Regions from separate parts of the Bradyrhizobium sp. 27S5 genome, predicted to be linked through region 1. Evidence: riboswitches for the same ligand, from Rfam matches in the RefSeq annotation. Region 1 holds a riboswitch; the other holds the start of a gene.
What was found. A riboswitch is a leader RNA that binds a small molecule or an ion and turns the genes downstream of it on or off. The one in region 1 is predicted to bind S-adenosylmethionine.
Positions count from the first base shown of each region.

Region 1 (14,961 bases):
TTGCGCAGTTCGGCGGCGAGCTGCGCGGCGCCGACGCCGCGCGTCCAATAGTCGCGCATTCCTTCGCTTGCGCCGGCGAGCGCCACCGAGAGCAAGGCCCAACCGCCCATGACGATCGGCAACGCCCCGCGACGCCATCCGCCTTTTGTGCGCAGCCATCGCACCCCATCGCCCGACCCCAGCGCCGCGACAATGATGAACAGCACCACCGACAGGAACACGAAGCGGTATTCCTTGTGTGCGATCAGGCTATGGAAGACGAGGTTTGCGACCGCGACGGCCAGCAGCAGCGGCGCGTGCCGCGCGCCGCGCCAGATTGCGGCGAGCGGCAACACGATCGCCACCGACCACACGATCAGGAAGTTGATGAGATAGGCCGAAGGCGGCGTCACGCCGAACTCGGTCGCGCGATCGTGCAACAGGTTTTCCTTGATATTGCCGATCAGCCAGGCGAACGGCACGGCGCCATGCGCAAGATCGATCGCGCCGGCGAGCAACAGCGCGGCGAGCCCGCCGGCGACCAGCGGAATCAGGTTGCGCCAGTGTGTCCAGCAGGCGCCGAGGGCAAGCACGGCGATGGCCGGCGCATACTGGAAGCGGCAGACAAAGGCGAAGGCGAGCAACGCGCCGCCGATCGCGAGACGAAGCTGCGACGGGCGATCGGTCACTAGCAGCGCCGCTGGTACGATCAGCGCCGTCGCCAACGGCTCGCCCAATGTGTGTGGCGCAAGCAGGATCAATTCAAACCAGATCGCGGCAGCGAAACCCGCGACGACGGCATGGCTTCGCGAGATCCGTGCGCCAAAGAACCAGGCGCTCACCACGATCGATAGCGACGCAGATGCAGCGACCAGACGCGGCACCAGAAAGGCGCCCGGGCCATCAGGCGCAATCGCGTCACCCAGCGCGACCGGGCCGGCCAGCAATGTCGGCAGCAACCAGCCGCGAATGCCTTCACGCCATTCCCACGTCAAAATGCCGTCATGGCCGAGCATCCGCCACGCCGGCTCGAGATACTGAAAGATCTCGTCGGGATACATCACGTTGGGCCAGACGGCGGCCGCAAGGCGCACGACCAGCGCCAGCAACAGCAATGCGACCAGCGGGTGAAAGCGCCCGGTCGCTCTCCCGACCACGCCTTTGCTGCCGGGCGCGGTCTCGGCGCTCGTGCTCGTCATCGTTCCGCCGATCGTATCGTGGAGCAGCATGCTGGCGACCAGATAGCGGGCAAAGCCTTTAAGATGCGTGACTGGCAATTGGCGGGGTCACACAGAACCGGCCGCGACATGCTTAACTAAACGTCAAGATTCCAGATGCGCCGGACGGCGGCGATGCTTAAGATCGCGCTCGGGGGTTGGTGGCGTCATGGCGGGGCGTGGGTACAGCATTTTCGACACGGCAATCGGCCGATGCGGCATCGCATGGGGCGAGCTAGGCGTGGCCGGCGTCCAGCTTCCCGAGCTCCGCGAAATCGAGACCCGCAAGCGGCTGTTCCAGCACTACCCCGATGCACGCGAGATGCGGCCGCCCGAAGAGGTCGAGGTTGCGATCGAGGGCATTGCAACGACCTTGCGCGGCGGCGATGGCGATCTCGCAGCCATTACGCTCGACATGGCCGGCATCCCGGCCTTCAACCAGCGCGTCTACGAGACGGTCCGCAGCATTCCCCGCGGCGAGACCCGGACCTACGACGAGGTGGCGGGCGCCCTGCGCGCGTCCGGCGCGGTCTATTCGGTGGCGCAGGCGCTCGGCCGCAATCCCTTCATGATCATCGTGCCCTGCCACCGCGTGCTCGAGGCAGGCCAGTATCCCGACCGGATCTCGCCGAACGGCGGCAGCGTCTCTAAGCGGCGGCTGCTCTCGATCGAAGGCGCCCAGCCGACCACCAGCAAGACCCTGTTCGATGTACTGCTGCCCGTTGCACGGCCGCGTCCGCAAGCCTAAATCTGGGGTATGACCCGGACCACGCTGTTGCAGCGCGATCGCATCACGGTGAACGAGTTTCGCTGCACGGCGGAGCCCGGCGACAAGCCGTTCGTCGAGCAATTCGCCTGCCATTCGGTGTCCTATGTACGCAGCGGCAGCTTCGGTTGCCATTGCCGCGGCCGCTTCCATGAGCTGGTGGCGGGCTCCATCCTGGTCGGCCATCCCGGCGACGAATACACCTGCACGCACGACCATGTGGTCGGCGACGAATGCCTGTCGTTCTTCCTGGACCCGGAGCTGGTCGAGACGATCGGCGACCGCGCAGCGGTCTGGCAGGTCGGCTCGGTGCCGCCGCTGCCCGAATTGATGGTGATCGGAGAGCTCGCCCAAACGGCGGCAGGTGGCAACAGCGACGTCGGTCTCGACGAGATCGGTCACCTCCTCGCCAGCCGGCTTGTCGAGCTGGTGTCCGACCGCAAGGCAAAGCCCCTCACCGCCGGCTTGCGCGATCGCCGCCGCGCTGTCGAGGCCGCGCTGTGGATCGACGCCAATTCGCACCATCAGATTGATCTCGACGATGCCGCCGAGCAGGCCAGGCTCAGCACGTTCCATTTCCTGCGGCTGTTTTCTGCCGTGCTCGGCGTCACCCCGCATCAATATCTGGTGCGCTCGCGGCTGCGCCATGCGGCGCGACGGCTGGCGGACGACGACAGCCCGATCACCGACATCGCCTATGATGTCGGGTTCGGCGATCTCTCCAATTTCGTGCGCAGCTTCCACCGCGCCGCCGGCGCCTCGCCGCTGAAGTTCCGCCAGGCCTCCCGCGGCGACCGCAAGATTTTCCAAGAACGCCTTGCACTGCAATAGCTAGGGTTCATCCGGTCCGCGCGTCTCATGACGCGCCCAACGACTGGAGACTCTATCATGTACGACCATATCGGATTGCGCGTTACCGACCTCGACGCCAGCGTTCACTTCTACACCGCAGTGCTGGCACCGCTCGGCTTCGTGCTCTGCTCGCGCGACGGCAGTGGCGCGGGCTTTGGCCCCAAGGGCGAACCCGCGCTCTGGCTGCATCTGCACAAGGGCAAGGCTCAAGGCGGCGCGCACATCGCGTTCCGCGCCCCGAGCCATGACGCGATCAAGAAATTCCACACCGAAGGCCTGAAGGCCGGCGGCAAGGACAATGGCGCGGCCGGCCATCGCAAGGATTACAGCCCGACCTATTACGCCGCGTTCCTGCTCGACCCCGACGGCAACAATGTCGAAGCGGTGTCCACGTAAGCCCCCATCGTCATCCTAATTCGCGAAAGGACTCAACTCCCATGGCTTCCATCTACAAGGACATCCCGATCGACGCACCGGCAGATCAGGTCTGGGACGCGCTGCGCGATTTCGGCGCGCTGCACACGCGGCTCGCGCCAGGCTTCGTGACCGACACCCAACTCGACGGCGACGTCCGCACCGTCACCTTCGCCAACGGCACCGTGGCGCGCGAAACGCTGGTCGATTGCGACGACAAACGGCAGCGGCTGGTCTATGCGATCACGAGCGAACGGCTGAAGCAGCACTCCGCCTCGGCGCAGGTGTTTACCGAAGGCGACGGGCGTTGCCGGATGGTGTGGATCGCGGACGTGCTGCCGCACGAGGTCGCGCCCTATATGGACGCGCAGATGGACCTCGGTGCTGCGGCGATGCAGGCGGCGCTGGCGCGATCGGCCAGGGAAAAGAACGCGGCGTGACCCATCTATCACCGTCACCCTGAGGAGCCGCGAAGCGGCGTCTCGAAGGGTCGACGGCCCAGCTGTCTCCGCGAGCGCACGCCGAAACATCGGGGCCGTCGATCCTTCGAGGCTCGCTTCGCTCGCACCTCAGGATGACGGGTCTAACACGCTTACGACAGCGCCGGCTGCGCCTCGACGACCGGCGTGGACTTGCCCCAGCGCGTCAGGATCACGCTGAGGCACGAGAGCACGCCGAGCACGCCCATCGAGGCGGCGGCGAGTGTGAAGAAGTTTTGCGCACTCGCCTCATGCGTCGACAGCCACCAGCCGCCAGTGCCGATGAAGATCAGCCGCGCGGTCTGCGCCAGCACCGGGCCGAGCACCTTCGCGGCACCCTGCGAGGAGAAATACATCGACATCGCGAGGCCGATGAAGGCGTACATCGGCGCCGCGGTCGAGAGATATTGGTGGCTGGTCGCCCGCACATGCGGATCGCTGGTGAAGAGATTGACCCAGAGGTCGGGGAAGACGGCGATGAAGCTGCCGACCGCGCCGACCGACAGGAACGACAGCGTGGCCGCGGTCCAGGCAATGCGCCGCGCACGTGCGACGCGCTCGGCGCCGACGGCCATACCGATCATCGGCACCGAGGCGATACCGACCGCGAACGCCACCGAGGTCAGCATGAATTCCAGCCGCGCGCCGATGCCGTAGCCGGCGAGCACGGCGGTGCCGAATTGCGCCAGCATGTGGGTGAAGATCGAGATCGTCAAAACCGATTGCAGCGGCGAGAAGCAGGAGACGGCGCCGACCCTGAGGATGTCGATGAACATCGCCCACTGCACGCGCAGCCCCTTGAGCTTCGGCTTCACCCGGGCGCGGCCCGAAAACAGGTACCAGCCCATCACACTGATGCTGATCGAATAGGCGATCAGCGAACCCGCGGCGACGCCGCGCATGCCGAATTGCGGCACCGGACCGAGGCCGAGCCCGAGCGTGCCGCCGAGAATGATCTGCCACACCGCCGACGACAGGATCATGGTCGACGGCAGCTTCATGTTGCCGGTGCCGCGCAGGATGCCGGCCATCGTGTTCATCAGCCAGGGCAGGATCGCGCCGCCGAAGAAAATCTGCGAATAGCCGATCGCCTGCGCCAGCACATTGCCGCGGCCGCCGAGCAGTTCGAGCAGGCGCGGACCGAAGATCAGCATGCCAAGCATGAACGTGAGACCAAAAGTCAGGCCGATCAGCAGCGCATGCATGGCCAGTGTCGAGGCGCGCTCGATCTCGCCGGCGCCAAGCGCGCGTGCGATCGCGGATGCGACGCCGCCGCCCATCGCGCCGCCGGACATCGTCATGGTCAGGATCACGCAGGGAAACAGCAGCGCCATCGCCGCGAGCGACTCGACACCGAGCCGGCCGATATAGGAGGTTTCCGCGATCACGACGCAGGTGCCGGCGGAGAGCGCGATCACGTTCGGCCAGGCGAGCCACAACAACGTGCGGAGGATCGGCCCGTCGAGCAGCGCATTGCGCGCCGGTCTGGTCACCGGCGGCGGCAGCGGCCGCTCATGTTCGTCGACAGGTATTTCGGCGAGGCCGAGGTCGGACATTTCCACTCCCACGCGCGATCTGGGAGCCGCGCCATGGTGTTTCCCTACCATGGCGAACGCGGATTCCACGTGCGCAGGACGCAAGGGGGGCCTGCGTGATTGCAGGTGAACCCTGACGCTAGCCGACAGACCAGATCAGCGGCGCGCCGGCGGCGCCATTCGGCTTCAGATGCACCGGAATATGCCGCCCGCAGCCGGCGGCCAGCCCCTCGAACAGACCTGTCAGGACGCTGGCGCAGGCTGGGTGATAATCGGCCACGTCGGCCATCAGCTTCCAACCCTGCTGGTGGATTTCGAACTGCCCCTCGGACTCGCTGATCTCGGCCAGATCGTCCTGCGACTCGAAGAGAATACGCAGGAAGCTGACGAACTCGCTGGCGCCGCCCCTGCCCGCGCCGAGCGCCTGCGCGACCTCGTCATAATACTGCATGCCAATCAGTCTGCCGGTCAGGTGCAGCAGATAGCTGGCATCCTCCGGGCCGAACACCTGCACGATGACTGGCGCGGCCGTCTTCCCATATTCCATCGCGTAGTTGCGGTAGGCCTTTTCCAGCCGCGGTTTTGGCCAGCTGTCGACCGGCAGCGCCGGTGCGGTTCTGGAATCGAACAACGGCGCCTCGAGATGACGCGCGAAGATGAGGCGCTGGTCGAGCTCGAGCGGATGATCGTATTCGCAGTAGTAGCCCTCGAGCCCGTCCTGGCCGTCGACGCTCTGCTTGGTGCAGACGAAGCCGAGCCTGAGATCGCCGAGGGCCGCGCCGTTGTTGGCGTGCCAGCCGCGCAGCATCGCGCGCGAGACCTCGCCGGGCACGCCGCAGATCGCCGTTCCCTTCCAGATCCAGCGCGGCGGCGGATAGCGGATCCAGGCCTTGCGGTCGCTCTCGTACATGTATTCGACATGCACGCCGCCGATCCAGTTGGAGAGATAGTGATATTGCGCGGCCGCGACCGCGGGCGGCAGGCCATCGAGGCCGAGCTTCTTCAAGCCGGGCAGGAAGCGCTCCTGCTGCTGGCGGCGAAACACGCGGAAGACGAATTCGGCAGCATCAGCCGTGCCGCGCCGCGTCACCACGGTGAGGATCAGCCCGGTGAAGAAGGCATGATAGAGATCGGCGACGCTGCGCCATCTCCGCCATTGCGCTTCCTGCTGCGCTGAATCTGTTGCGGCGCTCATGTTCACTCCCGATCTCTTGTTTTGGTGGAGTGTGTCATCGTCAGCATGACGACGCAACCAAACCCAAGCGCGGTGTCATCGCCCGACTTGATCGGGCGATCCAGTATTCCAGAGACGGTCGTTGTCGATCGAAGGGCCACGGCGTACTGGATTCCCCGCTTTCGCGGGGAATGACAGCGAAGAATGATTGCAAGATGGTCTTGCTTCGCGACCCGATATCCGGGCTACGGAATTACACGCGAAAATGCTTTGAGAGCTTCAGGCCCTGCGCTTGATAATTTGAGCCGATGCGCTGGCCGTAGAGCGCATCGGGGCGCTCGAGCATGCGCTCATAGACGAGACGGCCGACGATCTGGCCGTGCTCGAGAATGAACGGCACCTCGCGCGAGCGCACTTCCAGCACGGCGCGCGCGCCCTTGCCGCCGGCGCCGACATAGCCGAAACCGGGATCGAAGAAGCCGGCATAGTGGACGCGGAATTCGCCGACCAGCGGATCGAACGGCACCATCTCCGCGGCGTAGTCCGGCGGCACCTGCACGGCCTCTTTCGAAGCCAGGATGTAGAACTCGCCGGGATCGAGAATGAGGCTGCCGTCGGAGCGCGCCTTGATCGGCTCCCAGAAGTCGTCGACCGCATAGCCGCCGCGGCGATCGACATCGACGACGCCGGTGTGGCGCTTGGCGCGATAGCCGACAAAGCCACCCGAGCTCTCGCCGGAGAGATCGACCGACAGCGCAACGCCGTGGGTGAGATCGGCATTGTCGGCGTCGACCAGCCGCTCAGCGGCGTGCAGCGCGTCGAGCTCGTCGGCCGTCAAGGTCGCCTCGCCGATCCGGAAACGGACCTGGCTGAGGCGGGAGCCCTCGCGCAGCAGCACGGGAAACGTCTTCGGGCTGATCTCGGCATAGAGCGGGCCGTGATAGCCGGCGCCGATCATGTCGAAGCGGCGGGTGCCGTCGGCGATCACGCGGGTGAAGACGTCGAGCCGTCCAGTCGAGCTCTTCGGGTTGGCCGCGGCCACAATCTCCGGCGGCAACGCCAGGCTTTCCAGCAGCGGGACGATGTAGACGCAATTGGTCTCCAGCACCGCCCCGTCGGAGAGATCGATCTCGTGCAGCTTCAGCTGGTCGATCCGCTCGGCGACGGTGGCGTCGGGCCCCGGCAGGAAGCTTGCCCGCACCCGAAAGGCGATGTCGCCGAGGCGGAGATCGAGGCTCGCCGGCTGGATCTGGCTCTCGACAAAGTCGTAGGCGGGCAGAATGAGGCCGGCCTCCGCCATCTCCGCGATCATGCGGTCGGGCAGAATTCCGTTCGATTCTTCTTCCAGCGTGAACGACACGGCGCGGTCCCTCGGGATGGCCCAAAATCAACCTCTGAGCGGCCATCAAGCCCCAAAATATGGGCTTTTACGGGTTATCCGATGACCGTCTTGACGGAAAGGGCGCGAGGGAATATCAGCTGCACTTATCCCGTGGTGATTTGAGCCGGCCGGCTTGCAGCCACGTTAAATAAGTCGCTAAACAGGCCGGGGACAGTGTGATCCCGGCTTGTGGAGGTTTCTCCAGGCCGGTTTTTTTGTGGCCATTTTCTTTGGAATGGCCACCTCGGAGGTCACATGTCTGAATCCAACGCTACCGCCCGCTTTCGTCCCGAAACCCGCCTCGTCCATGGCGGCACGCTGCGCTCGCAATTCGGGGAGACGTCGGAAGGGCTGTTTCTCACCCAGGGCTATGTCTACGACAGCGCCGAGCAATGCGAGGCGCGCTTCAAGGGCAAGGACCCCGGCTTCATCTATTCGCGCTATTCTAATCCGACCATTGCGATGTTCGAGCGCCGCATGATCGAGCTCGAGGGCGCCGAAGCCGCGCGCTCGACCGCGACCGGCATGGCCGCGGTAACCACCGCGATCCTCGCGCCGCTGAAGGCCGGCGACCACGTGGTGGCGTCGAAGGCGCTGTTCGGCTCGTGCCTCTATGTCGTGCAGGACCTGCTGCCGCGCTACGGCATCGAGACGACGCTGGTTGACGGCCTCGATCTCGACCAGTGGCAGCGCGCGTTGCGGCCGAATACGAAAACCTTCTTCCTGGAGAGCCCGACCAATCCGACGCTCGACGTGCTCGATATCGCGGCAATCGCTGAGATCGCGCATAGCGGCGGCGCCCGGCTGATCGTCGACAATGTGTTTGCCACGCCGATCTGGCAGAGCCCACTGTCGCTCGGCGCCGACGTCGTGGTCTATTCCGCGACCAAGCATATCGACGGCCAGGGCCGCTGCCTCGGCGGCATCATCCTGTCGTCGGAAGCCTTCATCGCCGAGCACATCCATAATTTCATGCGCCAGACCGGTCCGTCGCTGTCGCCGTTCAACGCCTGGGTGCTGCTGAAGGGTCTCGAGACGCTTCCCGTCCGGGTCCGCGCACAGACCGAAAACGCGGCGAAGATCGCCGACGCGCTGGCCAAGCATCCGAAGGTCACGCGACTGGTTTATCCCGGCCGCGCCGATCATCCGCAGGCCGAGACGGTGAAGAAGCAGATGGGCGCCGGTTCGACGCTGGTCGGCTTCGAGGTGAAGGACGGCAAGGCCGGCGCTTTCCGCTGCCTCAACGCGCTGAAGATCTCGCGCATCTCCAACAATCTCGGCGACGCCAAGAGCCTCGTCACGCATCCCGCGACCACGACGCATCAGCGCCTGGCGCCGGAAGCCCGCGCCGAGCTCGGCATCAGCGAAGGTTTTATTCGCTTCTCGGCGGGCCTGGAGCATCCCGACGATCTGATCGAGGATTTTGTGCGGGCGCTGGAGCAGGTTTGAGGGCAAGGTAGAAGCCCCAGGTGGGCTGCGCTCCCTCTCCCGCTTGCGGGGGAGGTGAAGCCAGTCTGCTGCTACGTCGCCGCCGTCGTCACGCCGCCATCGACCACAATGGTCTGGCCGGTCATGAAGGTCGAGGCGTCGGAGGCAAGGTAAGCCACTGCGCCTGCGATCTCGTCGGGCTCACCGATGCGGCGGAGCGGCGTCGACGCGGTGCGGCGCTTCAGATTATCCGGGTCCTCCCACAGCGCGCGGGCGAAATCGGTCTTCACCAGGCCCGGCGCCACGCAATTGACGCGCACGCCTTTCGGGCCCCATTCGCCGGCGAGGCTGCGGCACAGCGCGAAGTCCGCCGCCTTGGAGATGCCGTAGGCGCCGATCACGGTCGAGCCGCGCAGGCCGCCGATCGAGGAGATGATCACGACCGAGCCCTTGCCGCGTTCGGCCATCTGCGGGATCGCCAGCGCGGACAGCCAGATGTTGCTCTTGACGTTGGAGCCCATGATCTTGTCGAAGGCCTCGTCGGTGATGTCGAGCAGCGGGCCGTAATAGGGGTTCACCGCGGCGTTGCAGACCAGGATGTCGATCTTGCCGTAGTGCTTGATCGTGCCCGAGACCAGCGCCTCGACCTCGTTGCGGCGTGAAATGTTGCAGGGGATGACGAGCGCATCACCGCCCGCCTTCTTGATGCCGTCGGCAACTTCCTCGCAGGCATCCGCCTTGCGCGAGGAGATCACGACCTTGGCGCCGAGCTTTGCCAGCAGCTCCGCCGAGGAGCGGCCGATGCCGCGGCTCGAGCCGGTGACGACCGCGACCTGGCCGCTGAGATCGAACGGGGTGTTTTTCATTGTTGTTGCCTCCCTGTTTGTTCTTGGTCCGTCATGGCCGGGCTTGTCCCGGCCATCCACGTCTTGCTTTGCCGCCAAGACGTGGATGCCGTGCGATCAACCCAGCAGCCCGCCGCCCTCGCTGACGCGACGGAGGTGGTAGTCGGTGTCACCGAGCGTGTTCTCGATCATAGTCAGCCGCTTGAAGTAGTGGCCGATCTTGGCCTCCATGGTCATGCCGATGCCGCCATGGAGCTGGATCGACTGCTGGCCGACGAACTTCAAGGATTTGCCGACCTGCACCTTGGCGGCCGCGACCGCGGACGAACGCTCCTTGGCATCGTCGAAGTCCGCCGCCATGGTCGCGAACATCGACATGCTGCGGGCCTGCTCCAGCGCCACGAACATGTCGGCGGCGCGGTGCTGCAGGCTCTGGAACGAGCCGATCGCAACGCCGAACTGCTTGCGGGTCTTGATGTACTCGACGGTCTCCTTCAGCGACTCGTCCATCGCACCAACGGCTTCCGCGCACAGCGCGGTGCGGGTTTCGTCCGCCACGCGCTCGATCAGGGGCAGGCCGTTCTCGGGATCGCCGATCACAGCGTCCGCACCGACCTCGACATTGGTGAAGGTGATGTCAGCCGCGTGCAGGCCGTCCTGGGTCGGATAGCCCTTGCGGGTGACACCCTTGGCGTCGGCCGATACCAGGAACACGCCGATGCCGGTCTTGTCGCGCTGGCCGCCCTTGGTACGCGCGGTCACGATCAGCGTGTCGGCGTTCTCGCCGTTGAGCACGACGAACTTCTCGCCGTCGATCACCCAGCCGTTGCCCTTTTTCTTCGCGGTCGTCACGACGTCAAAGAGGTCGTAGCGCGAGTTCTTCTCAAGCTGCGCAAAGCCGAAGGTCCTGCTGCCGTCGATGATGCCGGGGATGTACTTGGCCTTCTGCTCGGCCGAGCCGCCATGGCGCAGGAAGCCGCCGGCGACCACGACGGTGGCGAGATAGGGCTCGACCACCAGCGCCTTGCCGAGCGCTTCCATCACGATCATGGTCTCGACCGCGCCGGCGCCGAAGCCGCCGTCGGTCTCCGCGAACGGCAGACCGAGCAGGCCCTGCTCGGCGAGCTTGCCCCAGAGGGCTTTGCTCCAGCCGCCCTTCTCCTTCATGTACTTCTTGCGCGCATCGAAGTCGTAGGCATCGCTGAGGAGCCCGTCGACGCTTTCCTTGAGAAGCCGCTGCTCCTCGGACAGATCAAAATCCATGTTCGTTCCCTTAAACTAATAGCCGTTACCGAAACCGGGGCCCTCTTCACCTCGCCCCGCTTGCGGGGAGAGGTCGAAATTCAAGCACAGCTTGAATTTCGGGTGAGGGGGTACAGGTCTCTCGACAGTCATTGCTCGGAGAGAAGCCCCTCACCCCAACCCTCTCCCCGCAAGCGCGGGGAAAGGGAGAGGAAACTACAGCCCCAGCACCGCCTTGCTGATGATGTTGCGCTGGATCTCGTTGGAGCCGCCGTAGATCGAAACCTTGCGGTTGTTGAAGTAGCTCGGCGCGATCTGCGCGGTCCAATCCATGCTCTCGTTGGAGCCGGCATCGCCATGCTCGTCATAGGGCGCGGCGAACGGACCGATGATCTCCATCAGCAGCTCGGTGGTGGTCTGCTGGATTTCCGAGCCCTTGATCTTGAGCACCGAGGACGCCGGATTGGGCTTGCCCTTGCCGTGCTTGCCCTCGTCGGCGACGACGCGGAGCTGGGTAAGCTCGAGCGCCTTGAGCTCGATCTCGCAGGCCGTGAGCTTTTCGCGGAATGCCGGATCCTCGATCACCGGACGGCCGCCGGCCTCAACCTTGGAGGCCAGCGCGCGGATGCGGCGCAGCCGCTCCTTCGATACGCCGACCCGGGCGATGCCGGTGCGCTCATTGCCGAGCAGGAATTTCGCGTAATCCCAGCCCTTGTTCTCCTCGCCGATCAGGTTTTCATAGGGCACCTCGACGTCGTCGAAGAACACTTCGTTGACCTCATGGCCGCCGTCGATGGTCTGGATCGGGCGCACCGTGACGCCTTTCGACTTCATGCTGAACACGATGAAGGAGATACCCATCTGCTTCTTCGCATTGTTGTCGGTGCGGCAGAGGCAGAAGATCATGTCGGCATGCTGGGCGAGCGTGGTCCAGGTCTTCTGGCCGTTGATGATCCACTTGTCGCCCTTGCGCTCGGCCTTGGTCTTCAGCGACGCGAGGTCCGAACCCGAGCCCGGCTCCGAAAAGCCCTGGCACCACCAGTCGTCGACACTGGCGATGCGCGGCAGATACTGCTTCTTCTGCGCTTCGTTGCCGAAGGTGTAGATGACAGGGCCGACCATGCTGACGCCGAAGGCGAGCGGCTGCGGCGCCGGATAGGACTGCAGCTCCTCGTTGAAGATGTAGTGCTGCACGGTGGTCCAGCCGGTGCCGCCATATTCCTTTGGCCAGTGGGTGACGCCCCAGCCCTTCTTGTTGAGGATGCGCCACCAGGTGACCATCTCGTCCTTCGACAGATGGCGGCCTTCCTGCAGCTTGCGCCTTGTCTCCGGCGGCACGTTGTTCTTGAAGAACTCCCGCACCTCCTCGCGAAACGCTATCTCTTCCTTGGTGAAAGCGAGATCCATCGGATCCTCCTTTGAAAGTTGAATTACCCTTCTAACTCTCTCGCTGTCGTCCCTGCGAAAGCAGGGACCCATAACCACCGGCCATCGCAACTGGCAAAGCTGGCCGCCGCTTGTGCCTCTTGCGAGGGCCGCGGCGTATGGGTCCCGGCTCGCGCTTCGCTTGGCCGGGACGACGAAATAACTACAACACCTCGAACAGGCGCGATGACTGCGTCCGTCATGAGCGGGGTCCTGATGCAGTCTGTTGTTGAGGTTGCGATGTCTTCGGCTGTTGCTGGCGCAATTCGTGACGCGACAACTTGCCAACCGGGGTACGCGGCAGCTCGGCGACAAACTCGACCGCAGCCGGCAGTTCATGCTTGCCCAATTTGCCGGTGAGGAACGCGCGCAGCTCGTCGACGGAGAACGCTGGCTGCCCATCGCGCAGCTTGATGAAGGCTTTTGCCGCCTCGCCGCGGTAGTCGTCAACGATGCCGATCACGATCACTTCCTGCACGGCGGGATGGGTGTAGATCGCCTGCTCGATCATCTGCGGATAGACGTTGAAGCCGCCGGAGATGATCATGTCCTTCTTGCGGTCGACCAGATAGAAATAGCCGTCGGCGTCCATGTAGCCGATGTCGCCGGTGAGGAAGCGGTCGCCGACAAAGGCCTCGGCGGTTTCCGCGGGCCGGTTCCAGTAGCCCTTGGTGACGTTCGGGCCGCGGATGCGGATTTCGCCGACCTCGCCGACCGGCATCACCCTGGTGGAATCCTCCAGCGACACCACGTCCATCTCGATGCCGGGCAGCATCAGCCCGATCGAGCCCGGCTTCTCCGGCCCTTCCTTGGGATGGCCGGTGCCGGGCGAGCAGGTCTCGGTCATGCCCCAGCCGCTCTTCAGCTTCATGCCGACGCGGCGCTCGAAGACTTTTGCGACTTCGACCGGCAGCGGCGCGCCGCCGGAGCCGGCGACCACCAGCGAGGAGAGATCGCGCTTGTCGAGATCGGGAAGCGAGGCGATCGCGATCCACATCGTCGGCACGCCGGGAAACACCGTCGCGCGCTTGACCTCGATGTCGCGCATCACGGCTTCGACGTCGAAGCGCTGGTGCAGCGAGATCAGATGGCCGCGCCGGATCGTCGACAGCAGCACGACGGTCAGCGCATAGATATGAAACAGCGGCAGCACGCAGATCACGCGCTCGATCGCATTGCGTTCGAGCCGCCCAGGCTTGCCCCAGACGTCGTAGATTGACACCGCCGCGGTGAGATTGCCGTGGCTGAGCATGGCCCCCTTGGGCAGGCCCGTGGTGCCGCCGGTATATTGCAGCAGCGCAACGTCCTCGACGTTGACCGCAGGCCATTGCGCCGGTTTGGTCGCGCCGTCGATGAATTGCCGGTGCGTCACGATGGCGGGATTGTCCGGCAACGCAGTCTGCGGCGTACCGACCTTGCCCCAATTGTCATCCTCGCAAACGATCAGACGGTCGAGCAGACCCTTGGCGAGGAATTTCAGCGCGGTCGGCAGCAGCGCCGAGAGGTTGCTGGTGACCAGCACGCGCGCGCCTGAATCGGACAGCTTGTGCGACAGCGCGATCTCGCCGTCGAGCGGCGACAGATGCACGACACGGGCGCCGGCCTTCAGCGCGCCGAAGAAATTGATCGGATGATCCGGCGAGTTGCCGAGAAACAATGCGACCGACGTGCCCTTGCCGTAGCCGGCCCGCATGAAGGCGGCGGCGGCGGTCTCGACCAGGGTTTCCAGTTCGCCGTAGCTGATCTGGCGTTCCCGGAATTCCAGCACCGGACGCGCGCCGAACTCCGCGGCCGCATTCGAGAGCAGGTCCGGCAGCGTGCCGCGCGCGATCTCGTCGCTCCACTGCACGCCGTTGGGATAATATTGTTCGCCGGGATAGGTCATGAACGTCTTCGCTTTCGTAAGGTGAGCACCGGCGCACGGGCTCCCCTCCCCCTTGCGGGGAGGGGTTGGGGGAAGGGGTACCCCTCTCGGGCAGTCCCGATGCCGCCACCCCTCTCCCTAACCCTCCCCCGCAAGGGGGGAGGGAACCCTGTCACCGCCTTCGCGTCGTCGAAGACGATCACGCCGCCTTCGATGCCGCGGCGAGCGAGGCGAAGGTCTTGCCCTCATCGGCGAGCTTCTTGAGCAGCGGCGCCGGCTCGAGCGATGGATCGTTGGTCTCCTTGGCGTAGAAGGCCAGCCGATCGGCGATGTGCTTCAGGCCGACGGTGTCGGCCCAGA
Region 1 covers NZ_CP147714.1:662,313-677,273, reverse strand. The annotation lists gene WDM24_RS03215 (4-amino-4-deoxy-L-arabinose transferase) at 1-1,256, opposite strand, end outside; gene WDM24_RS03210 (methylated-DNA--[protein]-cysteine S-methyltransferase) at 1,366-1,944, shown strand; gene WDM24_RS03205 (AraC family transcriptional regulator) at 1,954-2,793, shown strand; gene WDM24_RS03200 (VOC family protein) at 2,851-3,210, shown strand; gene WDM24_RS03195 (SRPBCC family protein) at 3,252-3,668, shown strand; gene WDM24_RS03190 (MATE family efflux transporter) at 3,821-5,263, opposite strand; gene WDM24_RS03185 (hypothetical protein) at 5,382-6,437, opposite strand; gene WDM24_RS03180 (2'-deoxycytidine 5'-triphosphate deaminase) at 6,670-7,728, opposite strand; SAM riboswitch at 7,899-7,978, shown strand; gene WDM24_RS03175 (O-succinylhomoserine sulfhydrylase) at 8,053-9,246, shown strand; gene WDM24_RS03170 (SDR family NAD(P)-dependent oxidoreductase) at 9,318-10,091, opposite strand; gene pimD (pimeloyl-CoA dehydrogenase small subunit) at 10,188-11,333, opposite strand; gene pimC (pimeloyl-CoA dehydrogenase large subunit) at 11,529-12,719, opposite strand; gene pimA (dicarboxylate--CoA ligase PimA) at 12,937-14,622, opposite strand; gene WDM24_RS03150 (3-hydroxyacyl-CoA dehydrogenase NAD-binding domain-containing protein) at 14,801-14,961, opposite strand, start outside.

Region 2 (14,961 bases), 1.9 Mb from region 1:
ATTCAGGCATGACAACAGCATCTTCATTGGGGTTCCGCGGGCCGCGTTGATGTTCCTCAACCAGCCTCTGGTCGTCGCCATCATTTTTCAGGCTTGCCGCAGATGTGGGCACTTGGTTCCAAAACGGAAGAGCCACAGCTTGCGATTTCACCCGATCGAGCTCAGCGCCGCACGATGGCGACAAGGTAGCGGCAGGGCTGAGCAGTTTCGTTACGGAAGACGATGTCCGATGGCGGGCCGAGCTCGACACGGTCACCCGTAGCGAGCTCGTGGCGGACCGCCCCTTCCACCAGGGTGAGGCGGCCGCTGATCACCCAGACCACCTGGCGGACCAGGTGATAGGCGCTGGCGGGGAAGCCGGCTTCCTGCCGGGCCGGCAGCTCGATCTCCACCAGTTCCAGCGGATTGGCCGGATGCAGGAACACCTGCCGCCGCAGATAGGCCGCCTTCGGATCGCGCCACACCGGCTGATCCTTGGCCCGCTGCAGGCGGGAACCGTCTGACGCAACCTCAAACAGCGCGGCCATGGTCAGGCCATAGGCCGTGGCGATCCGCGACAGCGTCGCCGCCGTCGGGCTTGCCTCCGCCCGCTCGATCTTGCTCAGCATGGCCTTGGACACGCCTGCCCGGCCAGCGAGTTCCGCCAGCGACCAGCCGCGGCCCTCCCGCTCGGCGCGAACCCGCCGCCCGAGAGCATCATCGGCCTTGTCCTCTATAATTGACATGTTGTCTTATATAGTGGACAACCGGGGTTGTTCAAGAGGCCCGTCGAGGAACTGCTGATGATCATCCGCCCCGCCACCGAGCAGGACATTCCTGCGATCACCGCGATCTTCAACGAGGCGGTCGCCAACTCGAACGCGATCTGGACCGAGAAGCGGGATACCGACGCCGAGCGGCTGGCCTGGATGAGGGCGCGGCAGGCGTTGGGTTATCCGGTGCTGGTGGCCGTCGAGGGGACGACGGTGCTCGGCTACGGCACGTTCGGCGATTTCCGGGCCTTTCCCGGCTATCGCTACAGCGTCGAACACAGCATCTATATCCACGCCGATCATCGCGGCCGCGGCCTTGGCCGCGTCATCATCGACGAGCTCGTCGCCGCTGCGATGGCGCTCGGCAAGCACGTCATGATCGCCGGCATCGACGGCGGCAATCAGGCCTCGCTGCGGCTGCATGCGCAGGCCGGCTTCGTCGAGGTTGCCCGGATGCCGGAGGTCGGGCGCAAGTTCGGCCGCTGGCTCGATCTGGTGTTCATGCAGCGCGTGCTGGATGAGGCCGGCGCGGCGCGGCCTGACTAGAGCATTTTCCGACCGGAAAGAATCGGGTGGGGATTCCCAAAACGGCGCGAGTCAGATTCAAGCTGCATGCTGGCGAGGGAGGCCAGCATGTATGGCCAGGGCGCTTTCGGTTGATCTTCGCCAAAGGGTGGTAGCCGCGATTGACGGTGGCATGTCCTGTCGACAGGCTGCTGAGCGCTTTGGTGTCAGCGCGGCCAGTGCGATCCGCTGGCGCGGTCGCCTCAAGAAAGTTGGCGACATCGTTCCTAAACGCCAGGGCGGTGACCGCAAATCGCAGCGCATCGAAGCGCATTCGCAATTGATTCTGGAGGCGGTGACAGCGAGGCCGGATATCACGCTTGCCGAGTTGCGAGAACTGTTGAAACGTCGTGGAATATCGACTGGCATCGCGTCGCTCTGGCGTTTTTTCCAGCGCAGAAAGATCACACTTAAAAAAAGACAGCGCACGCCGCCGAGCAACGGCGCGGCGATATAAATGCCGCACGTGAGGAGTGGTTCGAAGGGCAAATCGACCTTGACCCTGAGCGTCTCGTCTTCATCGACGAAACCAGCGCCAACACCAAAATGGCGCGGCGTTACGGGCGCTCGCCACGCGGCGAGCGATGTCGTGCAGCTATCCCACACGGACATTGGAAGACGACGACGTTCACCGCTGGATTGCGCTCCGACGGTCTGATCGCGCCGCTTGTTCTGGACGGTCCAATGGATGGCGACGCTTTCCTGGCCTACGTCGAGCAATTGCTCGCCCCATCGCTGCGGCCGGGCGATACCGTTATCATGGACAACTTGCCCGCTCACAAGGTCCATGGCGTTCGAGAGGCCATCCAGGCGGTCGGAGCTAGCCTGCTCTATCTTCCGCCCTACAGTCCAGACTTCAACCCGATTGAAATGGCCTTCTCCAAACTGAAAGCGCTGTTGCGGGCCGCCGCAGCGCGCACCATGCCCGATCTCTGGCAAGCAATCGCCAACGCTCTCAAACGCTTCTCACCCGAGGAATGTCAAAATTATCTCGTCGCGGCTGGTTACGACGCAACGTGATCGGAAAACGCTCTAGCTGCCTTACTAATGGCGGCGGTTCTCCTCGCGCGCCAAACAGGCTAGAGCGGGCGGATGGACAATACGCAAGCTTCCTCCGCCCGGATCACAGGCATCTATCGCTACCCGGTCAAGGGACTCACGCCCGAGCCCCTGCCCCGTACCGAGCTCAAGATCGGCCAGACGCTGCGCTCGGATCGCCGCTACGCGATCGAGAACGGCCCGAGCGGTTTCGATCCGTCGGCGCCGAAATGGTTGGCGAAGCCGCATTTCCTGATGCTGCAGCGGGACGAGTGGCTGGCGCCGCTGCGCACCCATTTCGACGATGACAGCCATGTGCTGACGCTGCGCCGCGACGGCGCGATGCTGGCCCAGGGCGATCTCGAGACGGAAGCAGGGCGCGCGGCGATCGAGCGCTATTTCGCCGACCGTCATGCCAGCCAGATCAAGGGACCGCCCAAGGTCCTGGTCAGCCCGGGGCACAGCTTTTCCGACGTCCCGCGCAAGGTGGTCTCGATCATCAACCTGGCGAGCCTGCGGGCGATCGAGGAGATGGTACAGGCGCCGGTCCATCCGTTGCGCTTCCGCGCCAACCTCTATGTCGAGGGCTGGCCGGCCTGGCACGAAGCCAGCCTGCTCGACCAGACCATTGCGATCGGCAGCGCACGGGCCAGGGTGGTGAAGCGCATCACCCGTTGCGCCGCGGTCAATGTCGATCCCGAGACCGGCGTGCGCGACCTCTCGGTCCCGAACACGCTGATGCAGCGCTTCGGCAACAATGAATGTGGCATCTACGCCGAGATCATCAGTGACGGCGATGCGGCCGTCGGCGACACGATTGCCGCCGAACAGCCGATGGCTTCGTAGGCCGGGCAAGGCGCGCATGCGCCGTGCCCAGCTTTCGGCGGATCAGTTGGTCGGCATCACGTAGGCGTAGATCCGGCCGCGTGAGACCGGTGCCTCGCGGACGCGATGGCCGCTGTTGCCCGAGATCATGATCGGATTGCCCTTGGCATCGACGCCGGTGATGATGCCGACGTGACCGCCGCCGCGGCGGCTCATCACGGCGATGGCACCGACCTGCGGCCCGGAAACGCGCTCACCGTATTTGGCGAACGAGCTCGCCATGTCGGAGCCGGTGCCGCGATAGCCGGTGTGCTGCAGCACCATGTTCATGAAGCGCGCGCACCACAGGCTACGGCGGTCGGTCGGATTGCCGCCGAGATAGCGGCGCGCCTCCGCGACGATGCCGGACGAGCCGAAGCCGCTTGCAGCACTCACGCCGCCGGTGTTGGGCACGGCTTCAATGCCGGGCATCACGGCCGCGTTGGCCTCGGTAAGGGCTGTGGCCTGCGTCAGCGCGCGGCGCTCGGAGCGCGACAGCCGCGCGGCGTGGCGATAGTGATGACGGGCATAGTGCCGCGCGTGATGGCCGGCATGGGCCGAATGCGCGTGACGCGAATGATGCGGACGGGCGGACGCCGGAGCGGCGGAGATCACGGCGAGCGTGAGCGAACACAGAGCCAGTGCCAAAACCCGAAGCGACCGGCGATACGCAAGCAACTGAACCATACTTCTCGAGATCCTCTGTAACACCCCCGATTCCCCATCGCGTTCCCTTGGGAACGCGGCGGTGGTTTTGAAATTCGGGATGTGGCGAGAGGAAGATTTCATGCGGCGCTGCGGAAACGATTTCTGGGTCATTCCGCGCAAACTCCATGACCAAAAATAATCGGAGCTGCCGCATTGCGGCCGCGAAAATTAATTGCAAATCTGAGGCTGGCCAACGAGAGGAGAATTTCAATGCCCCACGCCGTCGCGAAAGATAATGTCCGCCTGCATTTCGAAGAGGCCGGCCACGGAACCCCGATCATCTTCCTGCACGAGTTCGCCGCGGACCACACCAACTGGGAACCGCAGATGCGCTACTTCTCGCGCGGCCATCGCTGCATCGCCTATTCCGCGCGCGGCTACACGCCATCGGACGTGCCGCCGTCTGCCGACGTCTATACCTACAAGCATTTCTACACCGACGCGCTTGCGGTGCTCGACCACCTCGACATCGCGAAGGCCCACTTCATCGGCCTGTCGATGGGCTCCTATTCGTCGCTGCAGGTCGCCCTCAATGCGCCCGAGCGCGCGCTTTCGATGACGCTCGCCGCGGTCGGCTCCGGCTCCAGCCTCGAGAATCTCGAAGCCTTCCGCGCGCAGTGCCGCGCCAATGCCGAGCAATATGAGACCATCGGCTCGGTCGAGGTCGCCAAGGTGACGCGCGAGGCGCCGAGCCGGATTCCGTTCCTGGTCAAGGATCCGCGCGGCCATGCCGACTTCTACGCCGCGCTCGCCCGCCATGACGCCAAGGGCTCGGCCAACACGATGCGCAGCTTTCAAGGCGGCAGGCCTTCGATCTACACCATGACCGAGGCCGTCAAGCGCGCGGCCACGCCGGCGCTGATCCTGTGCGGCGACGAGGACGACAATTGCATCGCGCCCAGCATGTTCCTGAAGCAGCATCTGCCGGCCGCCGGCCTGTCGTTCTTCCCGAAGTCGGGTCACGTGCTCAACCTCGAGGAACCGGCGCTGTTCAACGAGATGGTGGAGCGCTTCATCGCGCTGGTCGAGGCCGGCCGCTGGCCGGTGCGCGATCCGAGGTCGCTGGTGGCGACGCCGGTGTAACCTACTGTCATTCCGGGGCTCGCGAAGCGAGAACCCGGAATCCATTGGGCCGCAAACTTCGTGGATGAATGGATTCCGGGTTCGATGCTGCGCATCGCCCCGGAATGACGACCGTGATTGGCTACGCAGCTGCTACTTTGCCCCGCCTCGGCTGAGCAGGAACACGCCCTGCTCGCCGAACATGTTCCACACCCACCACGGCAGATTGAGCGGCACCGGGCGGCCGTAGAGATCGAGCGCGACCGCGCGCTCCATCTTGACGTTGATCTCGTCGCAGAGCTGCACGAAATCCTTGATGGTGCAGAAATGGATGTTGGATGTGTCGTACCAGCTGGCCGGCAAATTCTCGGTGCGCGGCATGTGGCCGCCGATCAGAAGCTGCAGCCGCATCTTCCAGAAGCCGAAATTCGGGAACGAGACGATCGCGCGCTGGCCGATGCGCAACAGATTTTCCAGCACCACCTTCGGCTGCCGCGTCGCCTGCAGCGTCTGCGACAGGATCACGTAGTCGAAGGCGTCATCGGGATAGTTGACGAGGTCGGTGTCGGCGTCGCCCTGCACCACCGCGAGCCCCTTGGCGACGCAGCCGTTGACGCCCTCGCGCGACAGCTCGATGCCGCGGCCGTCGATGCCGCGGCTCTCCAAAAGCTGCAGCAATTCGCCGTCGCCGCAGCCGACGTCGAGCACGCGCGAGCCCGGCCGCACCATGTCGGCGACCAGCAGATGATCGGTGCGATAGCTGCCGGTTCGCTCGGGCGCGACGCCCGGCAAAGGCAGGGTTTGCTGCATGCTCATGATTGGCCGCCGCCGTTCAATCCGCGCGCCTTGCCTGCGGCCTGCAGGAAGGCGCGGGAGATCTCCAGGAATTCGGGCACGTCGAGCAGGAAGGCGTCGTGGCCTCTGTCGGTCTCGATCTCGGCGAACGACACCCGCGCACTCGACGCATTCAGCGCGTGCACCAGCGCACGCGATTCCGAGGTCGGAAACAGCCAGTCGCTGGTGAACGACACTACGCAGAACCGGGTCTTGATGCCGGCGAACGCCTTCGCCAGCACGCCGTCATGGTCGCCGGCGATGTCGAAATAGTCCATCGCGCGGGTCAGATAGAGATAGGAGTTGGCGTCGAAGCGCTCGACAAAGGACGAGCCCTGGTAGCGCAGATAGCTCTCGACCTGGAAATCCGCATCGAACGAGAAGGTCGGCAGCTCGCGGTCCTGCATCCGCCGCCCGAACTTGCGGTGCAGCGCCGCGTCAGAGAGATAGGTGATGTGCGCAGCCATCCGCGCAACCGCCAATCCGCGATGCGGATGCGTGTCCTCGTCGACATAGCGGCCGCCGCGCCAGTCCGGATCGGCCATCACGGCCTGGCGGCCGAGCTCGTGGAACGCGATGTTCTGCGCCGAGTGGCGCGTCGAGCAGGCGATCGCGAGCGTCGCGAACACGCGGTCGGGATAGGCCGCGGTCCATTGCAGCACCTGCATGCCGCCCATCGAGCCGCCGACCACGCAGAACAGCGTCGTGATGCCGAGCCGATCGATCAGCATCGCCTGCGCGCGCACCATGTCGGGGATCGTGATGATCGGGAAATCGAGCCCCCACACCTTGCCGGTCGCAGGATTCAGCGACGCCGGCCCGGTCGAGCCCATGCAGCCGCCGATCACGTTGGAGCAGATGATGAAGTATTTTTCGGGATCGATCGGCTTGCCCGCGCCGACCATAGTGTCCCACCAGCCGGGCTTGCCGGTGACCGGATGGGTGTTGTTGACGTGCTGGTCGCCGGTCAGCGCGTGGCAAACCAGGATCGCGTTGGAGCGGTCGGCATTGAGCTCGCCATAGGTCTGGTAGGCGATCTGGAACGGCGCGAGATCGACGCCGCAATCGAGCTTCAGCGGCTGGTCCATCCCGAACTTCGCCAGCAATGACGACGGATGATCCGCCTCATGGGCGCGATCATCACTCTGGGTTTGTGGGCTCGGTATCGGACGCACATTGCTCATCTAGGCGACCCTGCCTCCGCGCGGGAGGGCTCGACGGACCTCAAGCCAATAAAAAACCCGGCCTGAACAAAGGTTCGGCCGGGAGCTGATAAGGTCCCCGGCCTGTTTAGCGAGTTGTTTAACGTGGCTGCAAGCCGGCCGGCTCAAATGACCACGGGACGCAGGGAACGTAGTCCCCGGCTCCCCCGCCGTCAAGGCAGCCAGATCCCCGGCCGATTGGTTAACCGAATGCGCAAGGCACGCCTGCGACGTTTCTCTTTGCTTTCGGTGGCTGTCTTTTCTAATCAGGGACCCTGTCTGACGCGGCATCGGGCCGGGCGGACAACAAGGTTTTAGAGCATGTCCAAGCCACCCCCGTCGCCGCCCTCGCTGCAGGAGCTGCGCAAGGAGATCGATGCGATCGACGAGCAGGTTCACCGCCTGTTGATGGCGCGCGGCGACATCATCGACCGCCTGATCCAGGTCAAGAAGACCCAGGAGGTCGGCTCGGCGTTCCGCCCGGCGCGCGAGGCCAGCATGATGCGCGAGCTGGTACAGCGCCATCGCGGCATCCTGCCGCTCGACACCATCGAGAGCATCTGGCGCGTCATCATCTCGACCTTCACCTATGTGCAGGCGCCGTTCGCGGTGCATGCCGATGTTTCCGTCGGCGAGTCCGCCATGCGCGACTCGGCGCGGTTTCACTTCGGCTTCGTGGTGCCCTACGTCTCGCATTTCAGCGCGCAAGCCGCGGTCGAAGCGGTGGCGAAATCGAAGGGCGACCTCGCGCTGGTCTCGGCGATCGCGAGCCGCACGCCGTGGTGGAATGCGCTCGAAGTCGACGGCGCACCGAAGATCATCGCGCGGCTGCCATTCCTCGAACGCGCCGACCATCCCGCCGCGCTGCCGGTGTTCGTGATCTCGCGGGTCGCCGACGACGCCATGGTGACCGAGGTCGAGATGTGGAGCGTGCGCGTCTCCGGCTGGAACGCCGATGTCGCCCGCGCCCTGGCCCCGCTCGCCGAGATCGTCGCGGTCCCCGACACCGCCTTCGACGGCGCGGCCTTGCTGGTCTCGGTCACCGGGCACGACCTTAAGAACAAGGGCTTCGAGAAGATCAAGTTCGCGCTGATCGAGGCCGGCGCCTCGGTCCGCTCTTCGGCCCTCGTCGGCAGCCACGCAACGCGCTATACGGTGCCGACTAACGGGTCGGCCAGGACTTGAAGTAAGAGCTAGCCGCCCGTTGTAGATCCGGAGTTGATAATGTCCCGCCCCGTGCCGAACCCCGGCATTCTCGATATTGCGCCCTATACGCCCGGCAAGAGCCCGGTGCCGGAACCGGGCCGCAAGGTGTTCAAGCTGTCCGCCAACGAGACGCCTTTCGGGCCGTCGCCGAAGGCGATCGCGGCCTACAAGGCCGCGGCTGACCATCTCGAGGATTATCCGGAGGGCACCTCGCGCGTGCTGCGCGAGGCGATCGGCCGTGCCTATGGCCTCGATCCCGACCGCATCATCTGCGGCGCCGGCTCCGACGAGATCCTCAATCTGCTGGCGCACACCTATCTCGCACCCGGCGACGAGGCGATCTCGACCACGCATGGCTTCCTGGTCTACCCGATCGCCACCATGGCGAACGGCGCCAGGAACGTGATCGCGGCCGAGACCAACTTCACGGCCGATGTCGACGCCATTCTCAAGGTGGTGACGCCGCGCACAAAACTGGTCTGGCTCGCCAACCCGAACAATCCGACCGGCACCTATCTGCCGTTCGACGAGGTCAAGCGCCTGCGCGCGGCGCTGCCCTCGCACGTGCTGCTGGTGATCGACGCCGCCTATGCCGATTACGTCTCGCGCAACGATTACGAGCTCGGCATCGAGCTGGTCGCGACGACGGACAATACGGTGGTGACGCACACCTTCTCGAAGATCCACGGCCTTGCCGCGCTGCGGATCGGCTGGATGTTCGGCCCGGCGCATATCGTCGATGCCTGCAACCGCATCCGCGGTCCGTTCAACGTCACGACGCCGGCGATGCTGGCGGCGGTGGCGGCGATCGAGGACTCTGCGCATGTGCAGATGTCGCGGACCCATACCGAGCGGTGGCGCAACTGGCTGACCGAGGAGATCGGCAAGCTCGGGCTGAAGGTGACACCGAGCGTCGCCAATTTCGTGCTGATCCATTTCCCGACCGACAAGGGCAAGACCGCGGCGGAAGCCGACGCCTATCTCACGCGGCGCGGCCTCGTGCTGCGCGCGCTCAACAATTACAAGCTGCCGCATGCGCTGCGCATGACCATTGGCACCGAAGAAGCCAACCGCCTCGTGGTCGAGGGACTGCGCGACTTCCTGGCCGGAAAGTGACATCGTGACCACCGCTCCGCTCTTCAACCGCATCGCACTGATCGGCTTCGGCCTGATCGGCGGCTCGATCGCGCGCGGCGCCCGCGCGCAGGGGCTGGTCGGCGAGATCGTGACCACCGCGCGCTCGGAGAAGACGCGCGCGCGCGTCGCCGAGCTCGGCATCGTCGATCGCGTCGTCGAGACCAATGTCGAGGCGGTCAAGGATGCCGACCTCGTCATCCTCTGCATCCCGGTCGGCGCCTGCGGCCCGGTGGCGGCCGAGATCGCTGGCCATCTGAAGCCCGGCGCCATCATCTCCGACGTCGGCTCGGTGAAGGGCGCCGTCGTCAAGGACATGGCGCCGCATCTGCCTGGCGGCGTGCACTTCGTGCCGGCGCATCCGGTGGCCGGCACCGAGCATTCGGGGCCGGATTCCGGCTTCGCCGAGCTCTTCATCAACCGCTGGTGCATCCTGACGCCGCCCGAAGGCACCGATCCCGCTGCGACCGACCGGCTGCGCGCGTTCTGGGCCGCGCTCGGCGCCAAGGTCGAGATCATGACGCCGGACCATCATGACCTCGTGCTCGCGATCACCAGCCATCTGCCGCATCTGATCGCCTACACCATCGTCGGCACCGCCGACGAGCTGGCGCAGGTGACGGAATCCGAGGTCATCAAGTTCTCCGCCGGCGGTTTCCGCGACTTCACCCGCATCGCGGCGTCGGACCCGACGATGTGGCGCGACGTGTTCCTCGCCAACAAGGAGGCGGTGCTCGAGATGCTCGGCACCTTCACCGAGGACCTGTCGAAGCTGACCCGCGCGATCCGCCGCGGCGACGGCGAAGCCTTGTTCGACCACTTCACCCGCACCCGCGCCATCCGCCGCGGCATCGTCGAGACCGGCCAGGATTCCGCGGCGCCGGATTTCGGCCGGCCGCATGCGAATTTGAAGAAGTAGGATCACGCGTACCGCTTTCTCCACTTCGTCGTCCTGGCGAAAGCCAGGGGACCCATAACCACCGCATTCGGTGATGAAGGGGATTGTGGCCCCAGCGTCGCGCAACAATTCAGATTTGGGGTAATGGGTCCTGGCTTTTGCCAGGACGACCATGAGGATGGTTCTCGATTCAATCTGTCAAACAGCCTGTTCGGTGTCATCACCCGCGCATGCGGGTGATCCAGTATTCCAGAGACGCCGGTGCTGGAGCCGAAAGGCCGCGGCGTACTGGATCGCCCGGTCCCGTCTACGCCAAGGCTTCGACGAGGCCACGAATCTCTGGCACGCCGAAGCTTTAGCGAAGGCGGCGAGCCGGGCGATGACAGTGTGGGTGGGGACACAGCTTCGCGTTCTCGCGACATGATTTGTCCGAGCTTTGCGTCTCGTCTCGCCCTCGCCTCAAACAGAGGGCGCAGGGAAAGCCGGGTGCCGATCGCACCCATGGGTCCCGCGTAGTAAAAAACGCGGGAGGTAGGACCACAGGTGTAACCGGAAACATCCCGGCTTTCCCTGCGCGATGGGTTACGGCTTATTTCGCGCTCTCCCCGGCGAGACTGGGCTTGTTTGTCACCGCCTTCACAAGACGCGATAGCGTTTTGTGAAAAGACACCTACCACTAGGGCGTCAGGACCACACGACTTCACCGTCCGCTTCACACGCATTCGTCGACTGCGCGCTCGGCGTCCACCGCATCTCACCGCAACACCCGTGACGATGCGCAGCGCCCCTCGATCGGGTGAGACGGGCGAACCATACACTGAGTTGTTTTTCTGATAAAGCGAAATATTTTCAGCGCGTGGGCTTGACAGGTTTTGCTGAGTTGCCCGTCGGGTTGTTTTGTCGCAGCCAGATCGCGCCGTCATGGCACGATCCGGGACCTGTCCTCATAAACATCGGCGCCCGAGGGCGAGGCGGAAAGTCGTCTCGCTCTCCCGCAATCGTCGGCTTTTGCCCGAAGCGGACTTGGCGCCAGTCACCGCCGAAGCTCGTGTTGACCCCTGCCGAAAGGGGCCCCTTATGGTAAAACTATTTCATGTCTCAATTTGTCGTCTGCTCGCGAAACGCCAAGTCGACGGTCCTCAATATCAGCCGTCGAGCCTTGCTCGCGTTCATAGGAAGCCTCGTTGCCCTCCCGATTTCACGTGCTCAGGACAATGCGGCCTCAGGCAGCAGCAACGATTTTGAGCATCGTATCCAGCGCATCGTGAATGCCCTAAGGCCTGCTATCGCCGACGCCAGCGGTCGTCCGATGAGGCTTGCTGATCGGATGAACGAACTGCACGTTCCTGGCGTCAGCATCGCCGTGATTCATGGCGGCGGAATCCAGGCCCGCGGGTTCGGGGCCGCCACCATCGGTGGTCCGCCTGTAACGCCTGAAACGTTGTTCCAAGCGGCCTCAATCAGCAAACCGGTTACCGCTGTGGCGGCGCTCGCATTGGTTCAGGCCGGGAAACTCGATCTCGATGGCGACGTCAATTTAGCCCTTAAGACCTGGAGAATTCCTGTTAACTCGTTCACCGATCAATCAAGGGTTACACTTCGAAGCCTGCTGAATCATTCGGCTGGTATAACCGTTCCCTATTTTCCGGGATATCCTGCAGGTGCACCCGTTCCGTCACTCGGCGAGGTTCTCAACGGCGCGCCGCTGTGGTGTCGTGCCCTAGCCCGGTTCGAGCTGTCAGCGCATGATTGGTTTGCACTATGCGCGCCTGCAAACACCGCGCCTGTCATTGTCGATCACGAGCCCGGCGCCAGGTTCGCGTATTCTAGCGGCGGCTATACTATAGTGCAGCAATTGCTCATCGACGTAACTGACAAGGCGTTTCCAGAACTGCTTGAAGAACTTGTCCTCAAGCCGTTCGGAATGACCCACAGCAGTTTCCTCCAGCCGCTGCCCAAAAATGTCGCTCAAAATGCCGCAACACCCTATCGAGCGAGCGGAGCGCCGGTACCGGGAGGTCCCCATACCTATCCGGAATTGGCTGCCGCGGGATTGTGGACGACCCCTACCGACGTCGCGCACTTTGCGCTGGGTGTGCTGGACGCATGGACCGGCCGCGACACATCCGTGTTGTCTCAGGCCACGACCCTTCAAATGCTCACACCGGGTCTTGGCGATTATGGACTGGGTCTGATTGTTCGCGGAGTCTCGCCGCATCGACGATTTCAGCATAGGGGCGTCAATGATGGATTCGTCAGTTCGATGATCGTGTTCGAAAATGGTGATGGCGCCGTTATCATGACGAACGGGGCTCGCGGTGGAGAACTGGCCAGCGAGCTCATGCAAAGTATCGCAGCGGAATATGATTGGCCGGATGGCCAGCCCTAGGATGATTCCGCCAATCAACATAAGCCGGCAAGCGTTGGGTTGATTGGTCGGAAGCGATCCGGGCGTTGACCGTGTCTCTTTGAATGTCCGTTGTTGGAGAGGAAGCGGACGCGACCAATTTACGAGTACACGTCCTACGCCGGCGGCAGGCCGAGCGACTGGGCGGCCTCCATCCAGCCCGGCAATTCGCGCTGATACAGCGCGTTGCTGTCCTTGAAGCCGATCGCGGGCTCCAGCACGAAGGTGTTGAGAACTTCCTTCACCTTGGCATCATCGTTGGCGGCGACGCAGAGCTCGGACAGCCGGTCGACGATCGGCTGCGGCGTCGCCTTCGGCACCGCCCAGCCCGAGAAGCCGCTCAAGGTGAAGAATTTCGATGTCGCGCCTTGTTCCGGCAGCGTCTTGATCTCAGGGATCGCGGCGACCTTCTTGGAGTGCACCGCGAACACAGTGCCGCGGCCGCTCTGCAGCGCGGATTGCGCAGCGGTGTAGCTGCCCATCGCGACATCGAGCGTGCCTTCCGCGAGCCCGGTCCACATCGGCGCTTCGCCACGATAATGGATCGGCTCGATGGTGAGGCCGTATTGCTTGTTGAGCTCGTTGATCGTCATGTGCGGCGCCGAGCCCGCGCTGTAGGTGCCGAAATTCACCTTGCCGCTGCTGCGTGCATGGGCCACGAAGTCCGCCAGCGTCCTGACGCCGAGCTTCGGGTTCGCGACCAGCGGCAGCCCGGCGCCCGGGATCACGCTGACCAGCGTCAGGTCCTTGTCCATGTCATAGCCGGGGTTCTTCATCATCGCCCGGTTCATCACATAGGTGGCCGAGATCGAGCAGAGGATGGTGTGGCCGTCGGGCGCGGCGCGCGCGACTTCCGCTGCGCCGATCGAGCCCGAGGCGCCCGCCTTGTTCTCGATGACGACGGTCTGCCCGACCTGCCGCGAGATGTATTCGCCGAAAGCACGCGCCAAGAGGTCGGTCTGCCCGCCTGCGGGGTAGCTGCAGATCATGCGGATCTGCCGCGACGGCCACGCCGCCTGCGCCGAGGCCCGGCGCGACAGCAAAGGCATCGCGGCAGCCGCCGCGCCGGCAGCGACGACGTGACGGCGACTGAATTTCACCAAAGCGATTCCCTCCCTGAATTTTCAACGAGGTTATCGCATCGTCCGGCGACAGCGACGGGACAGATTGGCGCAGCGGGCGCGTCGGGCCGGACGCGACAGCCGACAGGCAGACGACCAGTCGGCGATTGTGTACGATAAGGCTCCTGCACCGCTCTCCACCCGTGATAGGATGGGTCCGATACAGACTAGATCGATGCAGCCCGGTGCGACGTCTGGAACGGTTGCGGGATGGCCAAGCGGACGAAGAAGACACAACCGCAGACGGGATCGCTCGCCCCCACCACCCGATCTCCAACCCCACGCTTACAAGGCCGCGAGCAGGACGTTGCTCTTATCGATCGGTTGATCGACCGCATCGATCAAGGCGGATCGACGCTCATTGTCAGCGGCGAGCCCGGAATCGGGAAATCGACCCTGCTCGAAATCGCCAGGCAGCGAGCCGATGAGCGCGGCTTTTCGGTCCTCAGCATGGCTGGCGTCCTGGCCGAAGTTCATTTGCCGTTCGCAGCGCTCGAGCAGGCATTGCGGCCTCTGATGAAGCAGGCCGCGCGCCTGATTCCCCGGCAACGGTCGGCGCTGCTGGCCGCCTTCGGCATGCATGACGACGCGGGTCCGCCCGATCTCTTTCTGGTGGGGCTGGCGGCGCTGTCCCTTCTCACCGAACGCGCAACGCGCGGGCCCATCCTACTTGTTGCCGACGATGCCCAGTGGCTGGATCAGGCAACCTACGAGGTGTTGGCGTTCATCTCGCGCAGGCTGAGTTCGGACCCTATCGTTCTGCTGCTGGCCATGCGCGATGGTTTCAATCGTCCGTTTGGAGATGCCTCCACACTGCGGCTGCATCTTGCCGGACTTGATCGCGTCGATGCCGAGCGCCTGCTGGACGCCAACGCACCGGGCCTGTCGGCCGATCTGCGCGGCCGCTTCCTCGAACAGGCTGCCGGCAACCCGCTGGCCCTTGTCGAACTGCCGCGCGGCGAGCGGGCAACGGAAGCGCGCGATGCACCGTGGCTTCCACTCACGGAGCGTCTGGAACGCGCCTTCTCGAGCCGCGTGTCGGACCTTCCAGATTGGACCCGAACCCTGCTGTTCGTGGCGGCGGAAAATGACGGAACTTCGCTGTACGAAGCTCTGCATGCCGGCGAGGCGGTATTGGGCGTGCGGGTCGGGGTCGACGCCCTGGCGCCGG
Region 2 covers NZ_CP147714.1:7,875,836-7,890,796, forward strand. The annotation lists gene WDM24_RS37110 (XRE family transcriptional regulator) at 162-725, opposite strand; gene WDM24_RS37115 (N-acetyltransferase family protein) at 783-1,298, shown strand; one part of gene WDM24_RS37120 (IS630 family transposase) at 1,390-1,738, shown strand; one part of gene WDM24_RS37120 (IS630 family transposase) at 1,738-2,336, shown strand; gene WDM24_RS37125 (MOSC domain-containing protein) at 2,409-3,200, shown strand; gene WDM24_RS37130 (TIGR02594 family protein) at 3,243-3,905, opposite strand; gene WDM24_RS37135 (alpha/beta hydrolase) at 4,137-5,009, shown strand; gene metW (methionine biosynthesis protein MetW) at 5,142-5,804, opposite strand; gene metX (homoserine O-acetyltransferase MetX) at 5,801-7,006, opposite strand; SAM riboswitch at 7,092-7,171, opposite strand; gene WDM24_RS37150 (chorismate mutase) at 7,346-8,209, shown strand; gene hisC (histidinol-phosphate transaminase) at 8,249-9,346, shown strand; gene WDM24_RS37160 (prephenate/arogenate dehydrogenase family protein) at 9,351-10,283, shown strand; gene WDM24_RS37165 (serine hydrolase domain-containing protein) at 11,356-12,651, shown strand; gene WDM24_RS37170 (tripartite tricarboxylate transporter substrate binding protein) at 12,786-13,718, opposite strand; gene WDM24_RS37175 (ATP-binding protein) at 14,001-14,961, shown strand, end outside.
Region 2: linked by a shared signal. The riboswitch ahead of metX (homoserine O-acetyltransferase MetX) and the one ahead of WDM24_RS03175 (O-succinylhomoserine sulfhydrylase) in region 1 are both predicted to bind S-adenosylmethionine.